DNA from 3 places in the Streptomyces sp. NPDC029138 genome. Region 3 is predicted to be linked to each of the others. Evidence: riboswitches for the same ligand, from Rfam matches in the RefSeq annotation. Region 3 holds a riboswitch; each other region holds the start of a gene.
The links. A riboswitch is a leader RNA that binds a small molecule or an ion and turns the genes downstream of it on or off. The one in region 3 is predicted to bind cobalamin.

Region 1: another riboswitch for cobalamin. It lies ahead of nicT (Nickel transporter NicT); the one in region 3 lies ahead of ACZ4WH_RS13085 (cobalamin biosynthesis protein).
Region 2: another riboswitch for cobalamin. It lies ahead of ACZ4WH_RS04735 (CbtB domain-containing protein); the one in region 3 lies ahead of ACZ4WH_RS13085 (cobalamin biosynthesis protein).

The regions. Positions count from the first base shown of each region.
Region 1 is NZ_JBVHWM010000006.1:4,110-10,111, reverse strand. It holds gene ACZ4WH_RS08350 (hypothetical protein) at 1-369, opposite strand, end outside; gene thrS (threonine--tRNA ligase) at 667-1,935, shown strand; gene ACZ4WH_RS08340 (nucleoside hydrolase) at 2,076-3,038, shown strand; gene nicT (Nickel transporter NicT) at 3,042-4,124, opposite strand; cobalamin riboswitch at 4,153-4,335, opposite strand; gene ACZ4WH_RS08330 (ArsR/SmtB family transcription factor) at 4,417-4,767, shown strand; gene ACZ4WH_RS08325 (glycoside hydrolase family 13 protein) at 4,847-6,002, shown strand, end outside.
Region 2 is NZ_JBVHWM010000003.1:158,888-164,889, forward strand. It holds gene ACZ4WH_RS04725 (histidine phosphatase family protein) at 1-455, shown strand, start outside; gene ACZ4WH_RS04730 (CbtA family protein) at 590-1,342, opposite strand; gene ACZ4WH_RS04735 (CbtB domain-containing protein) at 1,365-1,586, opposite strand; cobalamin riboswitch at 1,623-1,744, opposite strand; gene ACZ4WH_RS04740 (hypothetical protein) at 1,798-2,124, opposite strand; gene ACZ4WH_RS04745 (antibiotic biosynthesis monooxygenase family protein) at 2,463-2,801, shown strand; gene ACZ4WH_RS04750 (NAD(P)-dependent oxidoreductase) at 2,798-3,685, shown strand; gene ACZ4WH_RS04755 (amidohydrolase family protein) at 3,682-4,710, shown strand; gene ACZ4WH_RS04760 (cytochrome P450 family protein) at 4,707-5,948, shown strand.
Region 3 is NZ_JBVHWM010000011.1:97,192-103,193, forward strand. It holds gene ACZ4WH_RS13080 (cobyric acid synthase) at 1-1,048, opposite strand, end outside; gene ACZ4WH_RS13085 (cobalamin biosynthesis protein) at 1,045-1,989, opposite strand; cobalamin riboswitch at 2,093-2,233, opposite strand; gene ACZ4WH_RS13090 (hypothetical protein) at 2,392-2,619, opposite strand; gene ACZ4WH_RS13095 (inorganic phosphate transporter) at 2,654-3,910, opposite strand; gene ACZ4WH_RS13100 (lysozyme) at 4,054-4,896, opposite strand; gene ACZ4WH_RS13105 (class II aldolase/adducin family protein) at 5,088-5,816, shown strand; gene ACZ4WH_RS13110 (alpha/beta hydrolase) at 5,950-6,002, shown strand, end outside.

The sequences.
Region 1 (6,002 bases), on a different contig from region 3:
GCGGGCCGGGCCGCCGAGCAGTTCGTCGCTGTACAGGGCGTCCAGCAGCGGCTGGCACTCCCCGGCCGTGGTGTGCGCCTTCAGCAGTCCGTCGTGCCAGGTGGCCGCGCCCCGGGTGGAGGTCCAGGGGGCGCCGAGGTCGGTCGCGGTGAGCAGCGCGGCCTGTGCCTGATCGTCGCTGAGCGAGGAGCCGTCGGCCCGCGCGGACGCCTTGGACGTCGGGGCCGGCCGGTCGAGCGTGGGCAGGGGGTGGGGCGCGCTCGCCGGGTGCTTCAGACCGAGGGCCGCGCAGCCGCCGGCGGTCAGCAGGCCGGCGCCGATCAGGGGGAGGACGACGGCACGGGGGAGGTGGGGTATCGCGGGGGACATCGTGCCTCCTGGGCTGCGTGCGGCCGGGGTGCCTGATCTCACGGCATCACCGCCCTGACCTGGCCACCAGCGCTCCGGGCCGTACGGGTGAGGCGGCGGCGGAAAATCCGTGGTGCGGTCCTCGCGGGGCCGGTACGGTGCCGTCCATGCAGCGCGCCCACCTGTGCCCGTCGAGCACGACGACGCCGGAGACCGTCCCGGCGCGCTGACACCTGACCAGCACCGAAGCCCCGGGGCGCACGCCCCGGGGCTTCGTCGCGCACCGGGACGTCCGCCTCCCGCACCCAGGAGACCCGGATGAACGACCAGCTGCCCGACCACCGCCGCCTCGGCCGCGAACTCGGCCTCTTCGACACCGACCCCCTGATGGGCGCCGGCCTGCCGTACTGGCTGCCCGACGGGGCCGTCGTGCGGCACACCCTGGAGGAGTACATCCGGGACGCCGAACGCCGGGCCGGCTACCGGCACGTGTACTCGCCCGCGCTCGGCAAACGGGAGCTGTACGAGATCTCCGGGCACTGGGACCACTACCGCGACGACATGTACCCGCCGATGCGGCTCGGCGCCGAGGAGGTCGTCCTGCGGCCCAGCCTCTGCCCCCACCACGCCCTGATCTACCGCTCCCGCTCCCGCAGCTACCGCGAACTCCCGCTCCGCATCGCCGAACTGGGCGCCATGCACCGCGCCGAGCTGTCCGGCGTGCTCGGCGGCCTGACCCGGGTCCGCGCCATCCACCTCAACGACGCGCACGTCTTCTGCACCCTGGACCAGGCGGTGGCGGAGGCCCGCGCCGCCCTGGAGCTGATCGCCCGCGCCTACGCCGACCTCGGCATCGAGGCCGTACGCCACCGGCTCTCGCTGCCCGGCGCGGGCGGCAAGTACGTCGCCGACCCGGAGCTGTGGCGCCGGGCGACCGGGCTGCTGCGGGAGGTCCTCGCCGAGGCCGGGGTGGCGTACGAGGAGGCGGAGGGCGAGGCCGCGTTCTACGGCCCGAAGATCGACGTGCAGATCGCGGACCCGGCCGGCCGCGAGTCCACCCTGTCCACCGTGCAGATCGACTTCCACCAGCCCGCCCGCTTCGATCTGCGCTACATCGGCGCCGACGGCGCGAAGCACCGGCCGGTGATGGTGCACCGCAGCATCATCGGCAGCGTCGAACGGGCCGTCGCCCACCTCGTCGAGACCCACGGCGGCGCGTTCCCGGCCTGGCTGGCCCCCGTCCAGCTGGCCGTGCTGCCGGTGGCCGAGGAGCAGGTCGAACCGGCGGCGGCGCTGGTCCGCGAGGCGCTCGCCCTGGGCCTGCGCGCCGAACTGGCCGGCCCCTGGGAGGGCACCCTGGGCGCCAGGATCCGCGCGGCCCGCCTGGTGCCGTACCAGGCGGTGATCGGCGCACGCGAGGCGAGCGCCGGCCTGGCCGCCGTACGCCTGCGCGACGGCGACCGCCCCGGAGCGCTGCCGGCACCCGACCTGCTGCGCCGGATCACCGAACGGGTGGCGGCACGCGGCCCCGCACTGTGGGACGGGGGTGCCCGCGCCTCTGAGCCGAGCTGCGGTTCACCCACCTGAAAGGCGCGGGGAACCGCGCGAGCGGCCGGCACGGACCCGCGTCCGGCGAACGACCCGCACCCGGACCTGACGACCGCCGTCCGGCACCGGTCACGTCGGCTCGGCCTGATCTAAGGTCGGCACGACGGAAGGAGTCCGCCGTGGACGGTCAGCCCATTCCCGTGATCATCGACTGCGACACCGGCGTCGACGACGCCCTGGCCCTGCTGTTCGCCGTGCGCCACCCGGGACTCGACCTCCGGGCGGTGACCTGCGTGGCCGGGAACACCGACGTGGACGGGGTGGTCCGCAACACCCTCACCGTGCTGGAGCAGGCGGGCGCCCCCGACATCCCGGTGGCCCGGGGTGCCGAGCGCCCGCTGCTGGAGCCGGCCCGCCCGGCCCCGGTGCACGGCGTCGACGGCATGGGCGACCTGGGCCTGCCCGCGCCCGCCCGGACCCCCGTGGCCGTCGACGCCGTCACCCTCCTGCGCCGCGAGATCCTGGCCTCCCCGCGCCCGGTGACACTGATCCCGACCGCGCCGCTCACCAACATCGCCCTGCTGCTGCGCACCCACCCCGAGGTCACCCGGAACATCGAGCGGATCGTGTTCATGGGAGGGGCGGTGGCCACCGGCAACGCCACGCCGGTCGCGGAGTTCAACGTCTGGCACGACCCGGAGGCGGCGGCGATCCTGCTGACCGCCGGGGTGCCGATCACGATGTACAGCCTGGACGTCTTCCAGCAGGTCGTCGTGGACAGCGCCGAGGTCCACCGGCTGCGCGCCAGCGGCGAGCCCGGCACCCGCCTCGCCGGTGAGCTGCTCGCCCACCGGCCGGCCCACCAGGGCGAGCCGCCTCAGGCGGAGGAGGCGGGCGGCCTCGGCGACGCGGGCGCGGTCTGCGCGGTCGCCGACCCGCACGGCATCACCACCCGCCTGCTCCCGGTCGAGGTCTCCCTCGCCCCTGGCCCCACCAGGGGCCAGACCGTCGTCGACCGCCGCCCCCGCCTCGGCGAGTCCGAGATCCACGAGGGCGGCCGTGAACGCGCCCTGGTCGACGTGGCGTTGGAGGTGAACGCCGACCGGTACGTGAAGCTGTACCTGGAGACGGTCGCGCGCTAGCCGCTACTCGGCGGCGGACGGGGAGACCGCCCAGCGCTCCTCCACCCGGGCGACCTTCCAGTACGCCAGCGCCGCCGCCCACACCACCACGAACAGGCCGACGATGAGGTAGCCGACGTGGTCGAGGTCGAGGCCGGCGATCCAGCCGGTGATGTCGTCGTGCAGGCCGAACCTCTCGTGCAGGACGCCGACCAGTTCGATGGTGCCGATGAAGAAGGCGACGGCGATGGACAGCCCGGTGATGGCGAGGTTGTAGAAGACCTTGCGGACCGGGTTGGAGAACGCCCACTGGTAGGCGAAGTTCATGAACGTGCCGTCGAGCGTGTCGAACAGGCTCATCCCGGCGGCGAAGAGGAGGGGCAGGCAGAGGACCGCGTACCAGGGCAGGCCCGCCGCCGCGCCCGAGCCCGCCATCACCATCAGCGTGACCTCGGTGGCCGTGTCGAAGCCGAGCCCGAAGAGGAAGCCGAGCGGGTACATCTGTCCCGGCCGCGAAATGGACTTCGTCAGACGGCCGAGGACGCGGTTCATGAACCCCCGCGAGTCCAGGTGCTGTTCCAGCTCCTTCTCGTCGTACGCGCCCGCCCGCATCGCCCGGAAGACCTTCAGGATGCCCACCAGGGCGATCAGGTTCAGGGCGGCGATGAGGTAGAGGAACGTGCCGGAGATCGTCGTACCGAGGAAGCCGAGCACCTGGTGGGTGGTGGAGCCGTCGTTCATGACCTTCCCGGCCAGCGAGGTGCCGCCCGCGATCAGCAGCGCCAGCAGCACCACCACGCTGGAGTGGCCGAGCGCGAACCAGAACCCCACCGACACCGGCCGCTTCCCGTCGGCCATCAGCTTCCGGGTGGTGTTGTCGATCGCCGCGATGTGGTCGGCGTCGAAGGCGTGCCGCATGCCGAGGGTGTAGGCGGTGATGCCGAGCCCGACCCCGAAGACGTCGGTGCCGACCTTGTAGTGCTCGGGCGCGACGAGGAGGTACAGAATTCCGAAGGCGACGACGTGCAGGGCGACGATCACCGCCATCAGCCCCACTGTCTTGACGGTGTCCTCGCGTCGCCAGCGGAAAGACGCGGCATCGGCCATGGGTTCACGCTCCAGCACCTCGTGGATCACTTCGTGAGCTGCCGTGGCCGGTCTCCTGGCTTACGGGTCGTACGTCCGCCGTCCCTGCCTTCCCGGTCATGCGACCAGTGGCCCGGCGATGCCGGACGGAACGGGAACTCCCCGATCACAGTGGCGAGGGCCGCGTCGACCTTCCATCGACTTCCCGAACACCACGGCCCGCCCACCGTAGAGGGGCACGCGGTTTCCTGCATAGCTGCGCACCTGCGCAGGTATCGAAGATCACAAACAGCGGGCCTGCCAGACTGGCCCCATGCATCTCGTGCCTGCCGACCGAGCCGACCGTCGTTCCATCGACGGGCATCGGGTGTGCGAGGCGATCGCCGCCATCGGTGAGGCGGGGCGTCTGCGCACCTGGGCCGACCGTTTCTCGCTGCTCGCCGATGCCAACCGGCTGGCGCTGCTGCTCGCCCTGCACCGTACCGGGCCGCTCGCCGTGTCCGATCTCGCGATCGCCACGGGGATGAACGACCCCGCCGTCTCCCAGGCCCTGCGGCTGCTGCGGGCGGCCGGGGTCGTGGCGGGGGAGAAGGAGGGGCGCGTGGTGCGGTACCGGGTGGTGGACGCGGACGTTCGGGGGCTGTTGGAGCACTGCGTCGGCTGAACGGCCGCTAAAGGTTCCCTTTCCGGGCAAGGTGGACAGATACAGATTCCGTACTGTCGTCCGTCCCCTGGGAGCCCGTATGGCAGACCTCTCGCCGGACCTCTCGTCCAGGAACCCCGACTGGTGGCGGCAGGCCGTCATCTACCAGGTCTATCCGCGCAGTTTCGCCGATGCCGACGGTGACGGCCTCGGCGACCTCCGGGGCATCACCGACCGGCTGGGCCATCTCGCCACGCTCGGCGTGGACGCCCTGTGGCTGAGCCCCTTCTACCCCTCCGAACTCGCCGACGGCGGCTACGACGTCATCGACCCGCGCGGGGTCGACGAGCGCCTCGGCACCCTGGACGACTTCGACGCCCTGGTGGGTGAGGCGCACCGGCTCGGGCTGAAGGTCGTCGTGGACATCGTTCCCAATCACACCTCCCATCTGCATCCCTGGTTCCAGGAGGCGCTGCGCGCCGGGCCCGGCTCCGCCGCCCGGGAGCGGTACGTCTTCCGGCCGGGGCGTGGCGCGCACGGTGAACTGCCGCCCAGCGACTGGCAGTCCGTGTTCGGCGGCAGCGCCTGGCGGCGGGTGCCCGACGGCGAGTGGTACCTGCACCTGTTCGCCCCCGAACAGCCCGACCTCAACTGGGACGACGAGGAGGTCCGCGCCGACTTCCGCACCACCTTGCGGTTCTGGTCCGACCGGGGCGTGGATGGTTTCCGCGTGGACGTCGCCCACGGCCTGGCCAAGGACCTCACCGAGCCGCTGCGGGACCTCGGGGACATCGGCGCGACCGGCGAGCAGGCCCTGCCGCTGATGCCGCCGGGCAGCCATCCCTACTGGGACCGCGACGAGGTCCACGAGATCTACCGCGACTGGCGCAAGATCTTCGACGCCTACAGCCCGCCCCGCACGGCCGTCGCCGAGGCCTGGGTCCCCGGTGCCCGCCGCGCCCTGTACGCCCGTCCGGACGAACTCGGCCAGGCCTTCAACTTCGAGTACCTGGAGGCGCGCTGGGACGCGGAGGAGCTGCGGGACGTCATCACCGCCTCACTGGTCACGGCCCGGACCGCCGGGGCCTCCGCGACCTGGGTGCTGTCCAACCACGACGTCGTACGCCACGCCTCCCGGCTCATGCTGCCGGCCGGCACCGACCCGGCCGCCTGGCTGCTGTCCGGCGGCACCGCGCCCGTGATCGACGCGGCGGCCGGGCTGCGCCGGGCCCGGGCGGCGACCCTGCTGATGCTGG
Region 2 (6,002 bases), on a different contig from region 3:
CCTCCGCCGTCCGTGTGCTCGCCTCCCCCAGCGTGCGCTGCCTGGAGACGGCCGCGGCGCTGGGCCTGGACGGCGTGCCGGTACCGGAGTTGACGGGTCTCGATGTGGGCCGCTGGCGAGGCCGCACGCTGGACGAGGTGGGAGCCGCCGAGCCCGACGCGGTGGGCCGCTGGCTCACCGACCCCGCGTGCACACCGCATGGCGGCGAGTCGGTCCAGGACCTGTGCGGGCGGGTCGCGCGCTGGCTGGCCGACGCGCAGGGTGTGGAGGGTCGTACGCTCGCCGTGGTCGAGCCGGAGCTGGTGCGGGCGGCGGCGGTGGAGGCGCTGGGCATGCCCGTCGCGGTCTTCTGGCGCCTCGACGTGCCGCCCCTGACCGTGACCGAACTGAGCGGCCGGGCCGGGCGGTGGAATCTGCGGCTGGGCCGTCCGCTGTCCGCGCCGGACGCCGAATAGCCGTCTGCCGGCCGGGGATTGAGCCGAAGAACGCCAGAGGGCCCCCGGGTGGTTCCGGAGGGCCCCCTCTGCCGGCCAGGCGCAGTCGGTGTGCGGCCGGATGGCTCAGCCCTTCGCGCCCCGGCCGGGCGCAGTCAGTGTGCGGCCGGAACCGCCCGCCCCTTCGCGCCCGTGGCCGGCCCGGGAGTCAGCAGGCGCTCGGCCAACTCCCCGAAGGCCAGGCCGAATCCGGCCCACAGCACGGCCTGGAGGGCCAGGGCGGACAGGCGGAACCGCCACAGCAGTGTGGCCGGGAAGTCCTTCGGCACTTCATCGACGGCGGGCAGGAACGCGTAGGCCACGCCGATCACGACGGCGAACGCGGCCACCGCCACCACCGTCGCCCACCAGGTGCCCAGACCGGGCGACAGCCGCTTGCCGAGGAGGGTGGCGGCGATCGCCAGGAGGACGCTGAGCAGCATCATCAGGAAGTACAGGGCGGTCCGCCTGCCGATGGTGCCGGGGTCGCCGACCGACGGCGGGTTGGCCGGGTACTTCAGGAACGGCACGACGTACACGGCGAGCAGTGCGCAGCCGGACAGCAGCAGCGCCGTGGCGCGCGGGCCGAACCGGCCCACCCGGCCGAGCGCGAAGCAGAAGGCGAGCGCGGCGATGCCGCCGAAGGCGACGCCGTCGACGAGGACACCGGTGGCGAGCCCGGCGGTGGACTGCAAGGAGCGGGAGACGACCTCCCTCTCGTGTCCGTGCGCGTGGGCGTCCTCGAAGCCGATCGCCTTGTCGACGTTCGGCTCACCGAGGAAATAGGCGGCGATGAGGGCGAGCACGCCGGCCGCGAGGCCGGCGAGCATGCCCCGTACGAGGAGGTTCCGTACGGTTGCGGAGTTCATGGGTGCGCGCGGTCCCCTCGCGTCAGTGGCAGGGGAAGCCGAGCAGGTGGCGTGCGTCGTGCACCCATTCATGGACGTCCGTGCCGTTGACCACGGAGGTGGCGCCCTGTTCGGCGCCGACGAAGTAGAGCAGGACCAGCATGAGGATGCCGAAGAAGACCGCCCAGGGAGCTGTCGCCTTCAGCGGCAGCTTGGCGGGGACGGCGGGAGTGGTGGGTGTCGGCCGGGCGACGGTCTGCGCCATGGCAGGACCTCCTCTGGGAGTTCGCGTCCCATCTCGGTGGTGCACAGGACGACGGCCCCGGGTCTGACTCACGGGCGCCCCGTGGGAGCCCGCATACAGTGGCGCGACCGTGCCGGGTTCTCACCGGCTTCCGTCGTACCGTCGTCGATTCGGACCGACCGTACCGCGTGACCGGCGTCCGGCCAAGACCGCAGTCCGTACGGCCCGGGTCTCAGCGGTCCGCGCGCCGCCGCGGTGGGGTGAAGGCGTACAGGTCGAGGATGTCCGGCAGCGGAGCCACCCCCGGGCCGCCCGCCCGCACCCAGGTGACGATGTCCTCGGTCGCGTCCGGATCGTTGACGAGCCCCAGCCAGACCGGTCGCGCACCGGCGGCCCGGCCGGCGGCGGACGGCTGTACGACGATGACGTTGGCCTGGTCACAGACGTCGAGGCAGTCGGAGACACGGACGGGCACCTCGGCGCGCAGCCGCGCGGTCTGCGCCGCGTGATCGACGCCGGTCACCTTGGGGCTGCCGCAGCAGCAGTCCCGGCACACCACGACCCGGCACGGCGCCGCACCGGTTCCCTCCGCGGCCTGGCCTGCCGCTTCCTCCGCCGGCCTCTCGGGCACGCCGCCCCACTCCCCTCCCGGGGAGGTGCGCCCCGGTGTCACCTCAGAAGGCGATCATCCTTTCATCTCCCGCGACGCGCCGTCACCCGGCCGCCGTACGGCGGGTCACCCGTCGGCAGGAGCCCCGTAAGTCACTCGAAATGACTAATGACGGAACGTGAACCCCTTGTGCCGACCGGCCCGTCCCCCATTCGGAGTTGCAGCCGTACGAGGGACATGAGTCCGTTGGTGTCGTGTCCTGCCGGATCTCACTCAGGAGGAGACACATGGGCACCAACCACAACGGCCTGTCGGCCGAGAAGCTGAACGTCGTCTTCGCGGTCCGCGTCATCGAGGGCGGCGAGCAGGGCTTCCTGGATCTGTACGAGCAGCTCCGGAAGTCCGTGTCCAACACCCCCGGCCACATCGTCGAGCGGCTCGGAGAGCCCGTCGACGACTCCCGCCAGTGGGTCATCACCAGCGAGTGGCGGTCGGCCGAGGACTTCTTCGCCTGGCAGCAGAGCGCGGAGCACCAGGAGTTGGTGGCCCCGCTGCGCGAGTGGGTCGACCAGCGGCAGTCCATGCGGTTCCGTGTGATCAAGGAGACCAAGGGGGTGTCCGCATGACGGGCACCGTCAACGGCCCCGTCGCCGTCCTCGGTCTCGGCACGATGGGCGCCGGACTGGCCGGTCGCCTCCTCGACCAGGGGATACAGGTCCGGGTTTGGAACCGTACCCCGCAGCGCACCGCGCCGCTCTCCGAGGCGGGCGCCCACGCCGCCGCCCACCCCGCCGACGCCGTCGCGGGTACGAGCGCCGCCCTCTGCGTCGTGTCCGACGGCGAGGCCCTCGGCGCCGTGCTGCACGGCCCGGACGGCGTGCTGGCCGACGGCCCGTACCCCGGCGTCCTGATCTGCGCCAGCACCGTCGCCCCCGACGAGGTCGTGCAGATCGCCGGTGACGCGCCCTCGGTCCTGGACGTCGGCATGCTCGGCAACCGCGACCACGCCCGCGACGGAGAGCTGCGGCTGTTCGCCGGCGGCGACAAGCGCGTCTTCGACGCCGCCCGCCCGCTGCTGGAGACGCTGGGCAAGGAGGTCGTCCATCTGGGCGCACTCGGGTCCGGCATGCGGATGAAACTGCTCCTCAACCTGCTGATGGGCATAGAGGTGCAGGCGCTGGCCGAGGCCACCGAACTGGCGGGCGCCTGCGGCCTCGACCGGAAGCTGGTCCTCAAGACCATCGCGGGCAGCGGCTTCGCCTCGCCGGTCATGGCGTTCAAGTCCCGGCGCCTGGCCTCCGGCCGCTTCGACGAGCCGGACTTCCGGCTGCGGCTGATGGCGAAAGACCTCATGCTCGCTTCCAAGCAGGCGGCGACAGTCGGCCTGACTCTGCCGTTGGCGACCGCCGCGGCGGAGACCCACGTCCGCGCCACCGAGCAAGGACTGGGCGACCAGGACTGTGCCGCGGTCACCCGCGCACTCGCACCGAAACCGGAAACCGACACGTGATCATCGACATCCACGGGCATCTGTCCCCACCGGAAGCGGCCGAACGCTTCCCCATGCCCCCGAGCCTGACCGACGTCGACGGCATGCTCGCCGCCCGCGCCGAGGCCGGGATCGACCTCACCATCATCGGCAGCCCCGTCGGGGCCGGCGCGATGGCGCGGGTGCCGGGCGTCGACAACTACGCCCAGCCACGCGACCGGCTGCGCGGCTTCCACGCCTGGATGTCGGGGCTGATCCGCAGGTTCCCCGACCAGTTGCGCGGCTACGTGTACGCCAACCCGTTCGGCGACGACGATCACCTCGAAGGAGTCCGGGAGACCCTCGCGGACCCGGCCTTCGTCGGTCTGATCACCACGTCCAGCGTGCATGGGGAGCTGCTCGGCTCCCCGCGTGCCGACTCCTTCTTCGCGCTGGCCGCGGAGGCGGGGGTGCCGGTGCTGGTGCACGCCCCGGCCGAACCGGTCGGCACGGAACGGGTGGACGAGATCGGCTTCGTCGAGCAGATCGGCCGCTTCGGCGACGTCACGATGGGCATGGCCATGATCGCGTTCGCGGGATGGCTGGACAAGTACCCCGGTCTGCGGTTGATCGGCGCGACCGGCGGCGGCGCGATGGCGCTGCTGCCGGAGCGCCTCCAGACGGCGGCGCGCCCCCGGCACTGGGCCGGGGGGGCGCCGCCCTCCGGGCGGCCCCAGGCCGGTCCGCCCGGCTCCGCTGCGCCGAAGGCCGAGGACCGGGCGGCCGACGAGCCGGCGGCCAAGGCCATGCGGCCCGCCGCCGACCCGGCCGCCGCCCTGCGCCGCATGTACGTCGACACCAGCCCGTTCAGCCCCGCGCACCTGAGCCTGAACGCCGAAGTGCTGGGCCCCGAGCGGATGTTGTTCGGCACCGACTCGCCGCCGATGGCCGCGCCGCTGGAGGACTTCATCCACATGATCGAGAAGTTGCCGGTCGACGAGGCGTCCCAGCGGCTCATTCTCGGCGGCAACGCCCAGACCCTCTTCGACCTCAGGAGTCGTCCGTGACCACCACGCAAGAGGCCGTCGCCGCGGCCGAGCGGTGCACCCCGGAGTTCCGGCGCGATCCGCACGCGGTCTACGCCCATCTCCGCACAGCGGCGCCCGTCTGCCCCATGAGACCGCCGCACGGCAACGAGACGTATCTGATCACCCGGTACGACGACGCGCGGGCCGCCCTGTCGGACCCGCGGCTGAGCAAGGACATGTACGGGGCCATGGACGCCTACCGGAGGATCTTCGGTGACTCGTCCGTCGCGCTGGACGACAACATGCTCAACTCCGACGCGCCGAAGCACACGCGGCTGCGCCGGCTGGTCAACTCGGCGTTCACCCCCAGGCGCGTCGAGGCGCTGCGGCCACGGATCGAGGAGATCGTCCAGAACCTGCTGGACGAGTGCCCGACCCGGGAGCGCCTGGACCTGCTGCCCGTGTTCGCGTTCCCGCTGCCGATCATCGTGATCTGCGATCTGCTCGGCGTGCCGCCCGAGGACCGGGCGCGGATGCAGCACCTGTCCACCACGGTGGCGCAGACCGGCTTCGGCGAGGAGGCCAAGCGGGCCCAGCAGCGGGCGGAGGAGGATCTGCACGCCTACTTCACGGACCTCATCACCGCCAAGCGGGAGCGTCCGGGTGACGATCTGCTCAGCGCGCTCATCGCGGCCCGCGACAACGACGGCGGGCTGACGGAGAGCGAGTTGGTCTCCACGGCGTTCCTGCTGATGTTCGCCGGTCACAAGACGACCGCGTACCTCATCGGCAACGCCGTGCACCACCTGCTGTCCCATCCCGCCCAGCTGCGCGCCGTACGGGAGGACCCGGAGCTGATCCGTGCGGCGGTCGAGGAACTGGTGCGCTTCGACGGCTCCGTCGAGAGCGCGACGTTCCGCTACGCGACCGAGGACGTGGAGTACGGCGGGACACTGATCCCCAAGGGCGCCCTGGTCCAGATCGCGCTCAGCTCGGCCAACCGCGATCCGCTGAAGTTCGACGCGCCGGACGAGCTGGACGTGCGGCGGCCGGGCAACGCGCAGGACGCCCATATCGGCTTCGGGCACGGCAGCCACTACTGTCTGGGAGCCCCGCTGGCCCGGCTGGAGACACAGCTGGCCCTCACCCGCCTGTTCGACCGGTTCCCCCGGATGGCCCTGGCCGACCCCACCGGTGAACCGCGGTGGCTGGAAGTCCCGTTCCCGGCCTTCCGGGGCCTTGCGGAACTGCCGGTCGTCCTCGATCCCACGGGGTGAGCGGCAGCGGCACGCGGCAGACCCCCACCGCCCGGCCGGCGTGACCGGCCGGGC
Region 3 (6,002 bases):
GCTCGCCGAGGATCTGGAAGCCGCCGCAGACGCCGAGGACGGGGCGTCCCTCGGCGGCCCGGCGTGCGAGCGCGTCCGCCAGCCCGCGTTCCCGCAGCCACTCCAGCGCCCGTACGGTCCCGCGAGTGCCCGGCACGACGACGAGATCGGCGTCCGCCAGCTCCTCCGGCCGGTCCACGAACCGCACGACCACACCCGGCTCGGCGGCCAGCGCGTCCACGTCGGTGAAGTTGGACATCAGCGGGATCGCGCAGACCGCGACCCGCAGCACGTCCTCGCCGACCGGGGGCGTCACGGCGGACTCGCGGACGGTCCCGCGCAGGGAGACGCGCAGCCCGTCCTCCTCGTCGATGCCGAGCCCGTGCCGGAAGGGCAGCACGCCGTACGTCCGCCGCCCGGTGAGGTCCCGGAGCATGTCCAACCCCGGCTCCAGCAGGCTCACATCGCCCCGGAACTTGTTCACCAGGAACCCGGCTACCAGCTCCTGGTCCTCGGGCGAGAGCAGGGCGACGGTCCCGAAGAAGGAGGCGAACACGCCCCCGCGGTCGATGTCGCCGACGACGAGCACGGGCAGCCGCGCGTTCCGCGCGATCCCCATGTTGACGATGTCGGTCCGCCGCAGGTTGATCTCGGCAGGACTCCCCGCCCCCTCACAGATCACCGCGTCATACGTGCCCCGCAACTCCGACAGGCAGTCCAGCACCGTGCCCAGCAGCCGCTGCCGGCGCCCGCCGTGGTACCCGCGCGCACTCAACTCCCCGACCGGCTTGCCCAGCAGCACCACCTGGCTGCTCTGCTCACCGCCGGGCTTGAGCAGCACCGGGTTCATCAGCGCGGTCGGCTCGACGCGGCACGCCTGGGCCTGCATGGCCTGCGCCCGGCCGATCTCGGCGCCCTCGCGCGTGACGAACGAGTTCAGGGACATGTTCTGCGCCTTGAACGGCGCGACCTTCACGCCCTGGCGCACCAGCCAGCGGCAGATGCCGGCCGTCACGACGCTCTTGCCCGCGTCGGAGGTGGTGCCGGCGACGAGGAGACCACCGTTCACTTCCCACGTCCTTTCAGGAGGGTGCGCGCCGCGAGCGTGGTGCCGAGCGCGAGCAGACCGACGCGGCGGGAGAGCCGTGCGGCCAGGTCGATGTCGGTGACCCGGACCGGCCGACCGGTGGCGCCGTTCAGCACCGGGCGGTGTTCGACCCGGCCGCCGTAGGAGAGCGTCCCGCCCAGGCGCACGCCGAGAGCGCCCGCGAAGGAGGCTTCAACGGGCCCGGCGTTGGGGCTCGGATGCTTTCCCGCGTCCGCCCTCCAGGCGCGCACGGCACCCCGCGGATCGGGTCCGGCCACGGCGGCGAGTACGGCGGTCAGCCGGGCCCCCGGCCAGCCGACGACGTCGTCCAGGCGGGCGGAGGCCCAGCCGTAGCGCCGGTGGCGGGGCGACTTGTGACCCACCATCGCGTCCAGGGTGTTGACCGCGCGGAACCCGAGGAGCCCCGGGACTCCGGCGACGGCACCCCAGACGAGGGCGCCGACCACGGCGTCGGAGGTGTTCTCGGCGACCGACTCGACGACGGCCCGGGCGATGCCGTCGGCGTCCAGCGCCTGCGGGTCCCGGCCGCACAGATGCGGCAGCCGGGCCCGGGCGGCCTCGACGTCCCCGGCCTCCAAGGCGCGCCCGATGGCGCGGGCTTCCCGGGCGAGCGAGGTGCCGCCGACGACGGCCCAGGTGGCGGCGGCGGTCAGCGCGGCGGAGGCGGTACGGGAGGGGCGTACGGCGCGAACGGCCAGCGTTCCCAAGGCGACGGCGCCACCGGCGCACACGGCGGTGTGCAGGGCGCCCCAGCCACGGTGGTCGTGCCACAGGGCGCGTTCCACGGCGCCGGCCGCCCGGCCGAACGCGGCGACCGGGTGCCCGCGGCGCGGATCGCCGAGGAGCAGGTCACCGAGGACGCCGGCGGCGGCGCCGTACGCGTAAGCGCGATCGGCACCCATCGGCTCAGCCGGCCGTGGGGACAGGAACGGGCCTGGTACTGGTCCTCGATCGGCAGCCGAGCATGGCGATATGTGTCCTCACTCAGGGTGTCCGCGCCCTGGTTCGACGTGAATCGGCGGTGAGAGTTCCTGGCTCCCGGGGTTTCTTCCCCGGTGACAGTGGCGGGACCGCGCCGGATTCGCACCGGCTTCCTCTCTTGCCGCCGTACATGGCCTGGGCAGTCCACCACGCGCCCGGAACGGCCGTCAACTTGCCGTTGACCTGGGATGCCGGACTGTGCTGAGGCCCACATCACCGGCCCGCCGGACGGCACCGGACGGCCGGTCCGACGACATGCGTCGGCCCCGCCGGTCCCGCTGAAGCGGTGGCCCGGCGGGGCCGATGCGTGAGGTTTCGAACCGTCAGGGCTTGACGACGATCAGGTAGATCCCGTACGCCACCGCCGCCGCGCAGGCCGCGAAGCACACGTACGCGCCGGTCACCGCCAGCGCGGCGGACCCGCCCTGCGCCGCCGCCTTCTCGCGGCGGGACAGGCCGTTGATGCCGAGGGTGAACAGGACCACCAGGCCCACCGTGAACGCGAGGCTGACGCCGAAGACGGAGCCGAGGGCCGCCCAGTCGATCTTCATGGGGATGCTTCCTTCAGTAACCGTGTGCTCGGGGTCAGACCGCGGCGGCCGGCGGGGTGGCCGGGGCGGCGGCGGGGGAGGGCTCGGTGGCCGGGGCCGGGATCGTGGCCGTCAGGTCCTCGGTGACCGCGCCCACCGGGGGCGGGGTCACGGCGGCGATGGCGGTGGTCACCACACCCGCCGGCTCCCCGGCGTCGGCGACCACGTTGGTGTGGTCGACGACCTCGCGGCGGGAGACCTTCCAGATCGCGGCGCTCGCGGCGACCAGGAAGACGGCGACGACGGCGGTGCCCCAGTCACCGAGGTCGGTGACGGACTCGGCGCCCCCGCCGACCAGCGCGGCGGCCGGGAGGGTGAGCCCCCAGGCGACGAACATGCGGGTCGCGGTGGACCAGCGGACCACGCCGCCCTTGCGGCCGAGGCCCGCGCCCATCACCGAGCCGGAGACGACGTGCGTGGTGGAGAGGGAGAAGCCGAGGTGGGAGGAGGCCAGGATGGCGGTCGCGGCGCTGGTCTGGGCGGCGAAGCCCTGGCGCGGCTCCAGGTCGGTCAGGCCCTTGCCCATGGTGCGGATGATGCGCCAGCCGCCGATGTAGGTGCCGAGCGCGATGGCCAGGCCGGCGGAGAGGATGACCCAGGTGGGAGGGTTGGAGCCGGGGGCGATGGAGCCGCCCGCGACGAGGGCGAGCGTGATGATGCCCATCGTCTTCTGGGCGTCGTTGGTGCCGTGCGCGAGAGAGACCAGACCGGCGGAGGCGATCTGGCCGGCGCGGTAGCCCTTGCGGGTGGCCTCGCCGTCGGCGGTGCCGCCGACGCCGTAGGAGAACCGGGTGGCCAGCAGCGAGGCGAGGCCCGCGACGACCGGCGCGGCGACGGCCGGGAGCAGCACCTTGGTGACCAGGACGTCACCGTGGACGGCGCCGAAGCCGGCGGAGGCGACGGTGGCGCCGACCAGGCCGCCCATCAGGGCGTGCGAGGAACTGGAGGGCAGGCCCACCAGCCAGGTCAGCAGATTCCAGAGGATCGCGCCGACCAGGGCGGCGAAGATGACCTCGGGACGGATGCCGGTCTCGTCGACGAGACCCTTGGAGATCGTGTTCGCGACCTCCACGGAGAGGAAGGCGCCCACAAGGTTGAGGACGGCGGACATGGCAACCGCGATCTTCGGCTTCAGGGCGCCTGTGGAGATGGTGGTGGCCATCGCGTTCGCGGTGTCGTGGAAACCGTTCGTGAAATCGAACGCGAGAGCGGTTACCACCACAATCGCGAGGATCAGCGAGAAGCTTTCCATTTACCCAGGCAATCGTTCGAGGTCATTGGCTGGATGAACGTAGGCAACCTGGGTGAACGGAAGATGAACTGAGGCGGGCGTGAGGGTGTCCGTAACGCGCGTGCGAGGTTCCGCTTCGCGTCTTCGGCCCAGGCGTGCCTTGGCTAGTGGCCTCGCGCGAAGATCCGCAGCCGGCTCAGCGAGCCGTTGAAGAGATTTTGGTCACCCGGCAGCCTGCCCTTGACGGCGTGCTGCCAGAACGTCCAGTACCGCCAGCCGCCGGGCAGCGTGCCCGGTCGCGAGGTGCCGTGGCGGGCGATCCACAGGGCGTGCGAGGAGGAGAAGGCGCGGCTGTTCCCGGTGCACAGCTTCCACCACTGGGTTGTGGTGTAGATCACCGGACGGCGGCCGGTCTCCTCCTTGATCTCGTCGCTGAACGACCGGATCCAGCGGACCATCCGGGCCTTGCTCAGGCCGTAGCACTTGTGCTTCGCGTTGTACGGGTTGTACTCGATGTCCAGCGCGGGCGGCAGCGTCCAGCCGTCCGCCCGCCAGTCGCCGCCGTGCCGCACGAAGTACCCGGCCTGCTGGGCGCCGGAGGACCGGTCCGGCAGGGCGAAGTGGTAGGCGCCCCGGATCAGTCCGGCCTCGCGGGCACCCGAGTACTGTCCGGCGAAGTAGGGATTGCGGTAGTTCGTGGACTCGGTCGCCTTGATGTAGACGAATCGCGCGCCCTTCGCCCGGGCGGCCGCCCAGTCGACCCGCTTCTGATGCGACGACACGTCGTGGCCTCTGGGCCGGGTTCCGGCCAGGACCGCCAGCGCGGACAGCCCCGGCAGCACGGACAGCGTGGCCGAGGCCGCGGGTCCGGCCGCCTCCGGTCCCCCGGTCGACCTCAGTGGTCCGGCCGACGCGGTCGTGGTGGTCGCGAGGGCGAGGGTGAGGGCCGCCGTGGCCGCCGTGAGGAGACCGGTGCGGCGGCGGACAAGGGTGCGTTCACGGGCCATGTGTCTCCCCCGGGATGGCGGGCGTCCAGTCGGCAAGAGGGATCATTGAAGGCCCGCCCATCACCACATCCGTGACGATTCAGAGCGTTTCGGCACGATATGCGCTATATCCGCCCGTTCGGCCGTACGGTCTCCGCGCGGAAACGACCGGCCCACCCGCTCTCCGCCGGTCCGGCTGGCAGGATCACGGCATGGCTGAAGCGCTGCGGAACACGGACGACGGGCACCAGGGCGGGCACCGGGACGCGCGACAGGACGGCGGGCGGCGGGACGCGCGGCAGGACGAGGCACGGCTCTGGGCGGAACTGGTCGCGACGGCACGCCGGACCGTCACCGACGGCCTGGTCGTCGGCACCTCCGGCAACGTCTCCGCCCGCGTCGGGGACCTCGTGCTGGTCACCCCGTCGGGCGTCCCCTACGACCGGCTCACCCCGGCCGACATCACCGGCGTCGACCTCACCGGACGCCAGGTGCTCGGCACGCTCGTGCCGACCAGCGAGCTGCCCATGCACCTCGCCGTCTACCGCACCACCGACGCCCGCGCCGTCGTCCACACCCACGCCGTGCACGCGACCGCCGTCTCCACGCTCGTGCCCGAGCTACCGCCGGTCCACTACATGACCGTCGCCCTCGGCGGCCCCGTCCGGGTCGCCCCCTACGCCACCTACGGCACCGACGAACTGGCCGAGAACATGCTCCGCGCCCTCGCCGGCCGCTCCGGCTGCCTGCTCCAGAACCACGGCACGATCACCTACGGCGCCACCCTCGACCAGGCCTACGACCGCACCGCCCAGCTGGAGTGGATGTGCCGCCTGTGGCTCACGGCGTCCTCGGTGCCGGGCCTGACACCGTCCCTGCTGACGGAGGCACAACTGGCGCAGGTCGGGGAACGCTTGAAGGGGTACGGCCAACGGAGGTGACCCCTTGCTGTCCTTGATCCGCCGCAACGGCGCCCAGTCACGACGTGCGCACCCGGCGGTGCCGAACCCGCCCGCACCCCGACGGTCCTCGCTTCCGCTGGCCGGTGGCCACAGGCCCGCCGACACTGGACCCGTGCTCACCGTCAAAGCCACCGCCGCCGGACTCACCGCCGTCCTGGCCGCCGG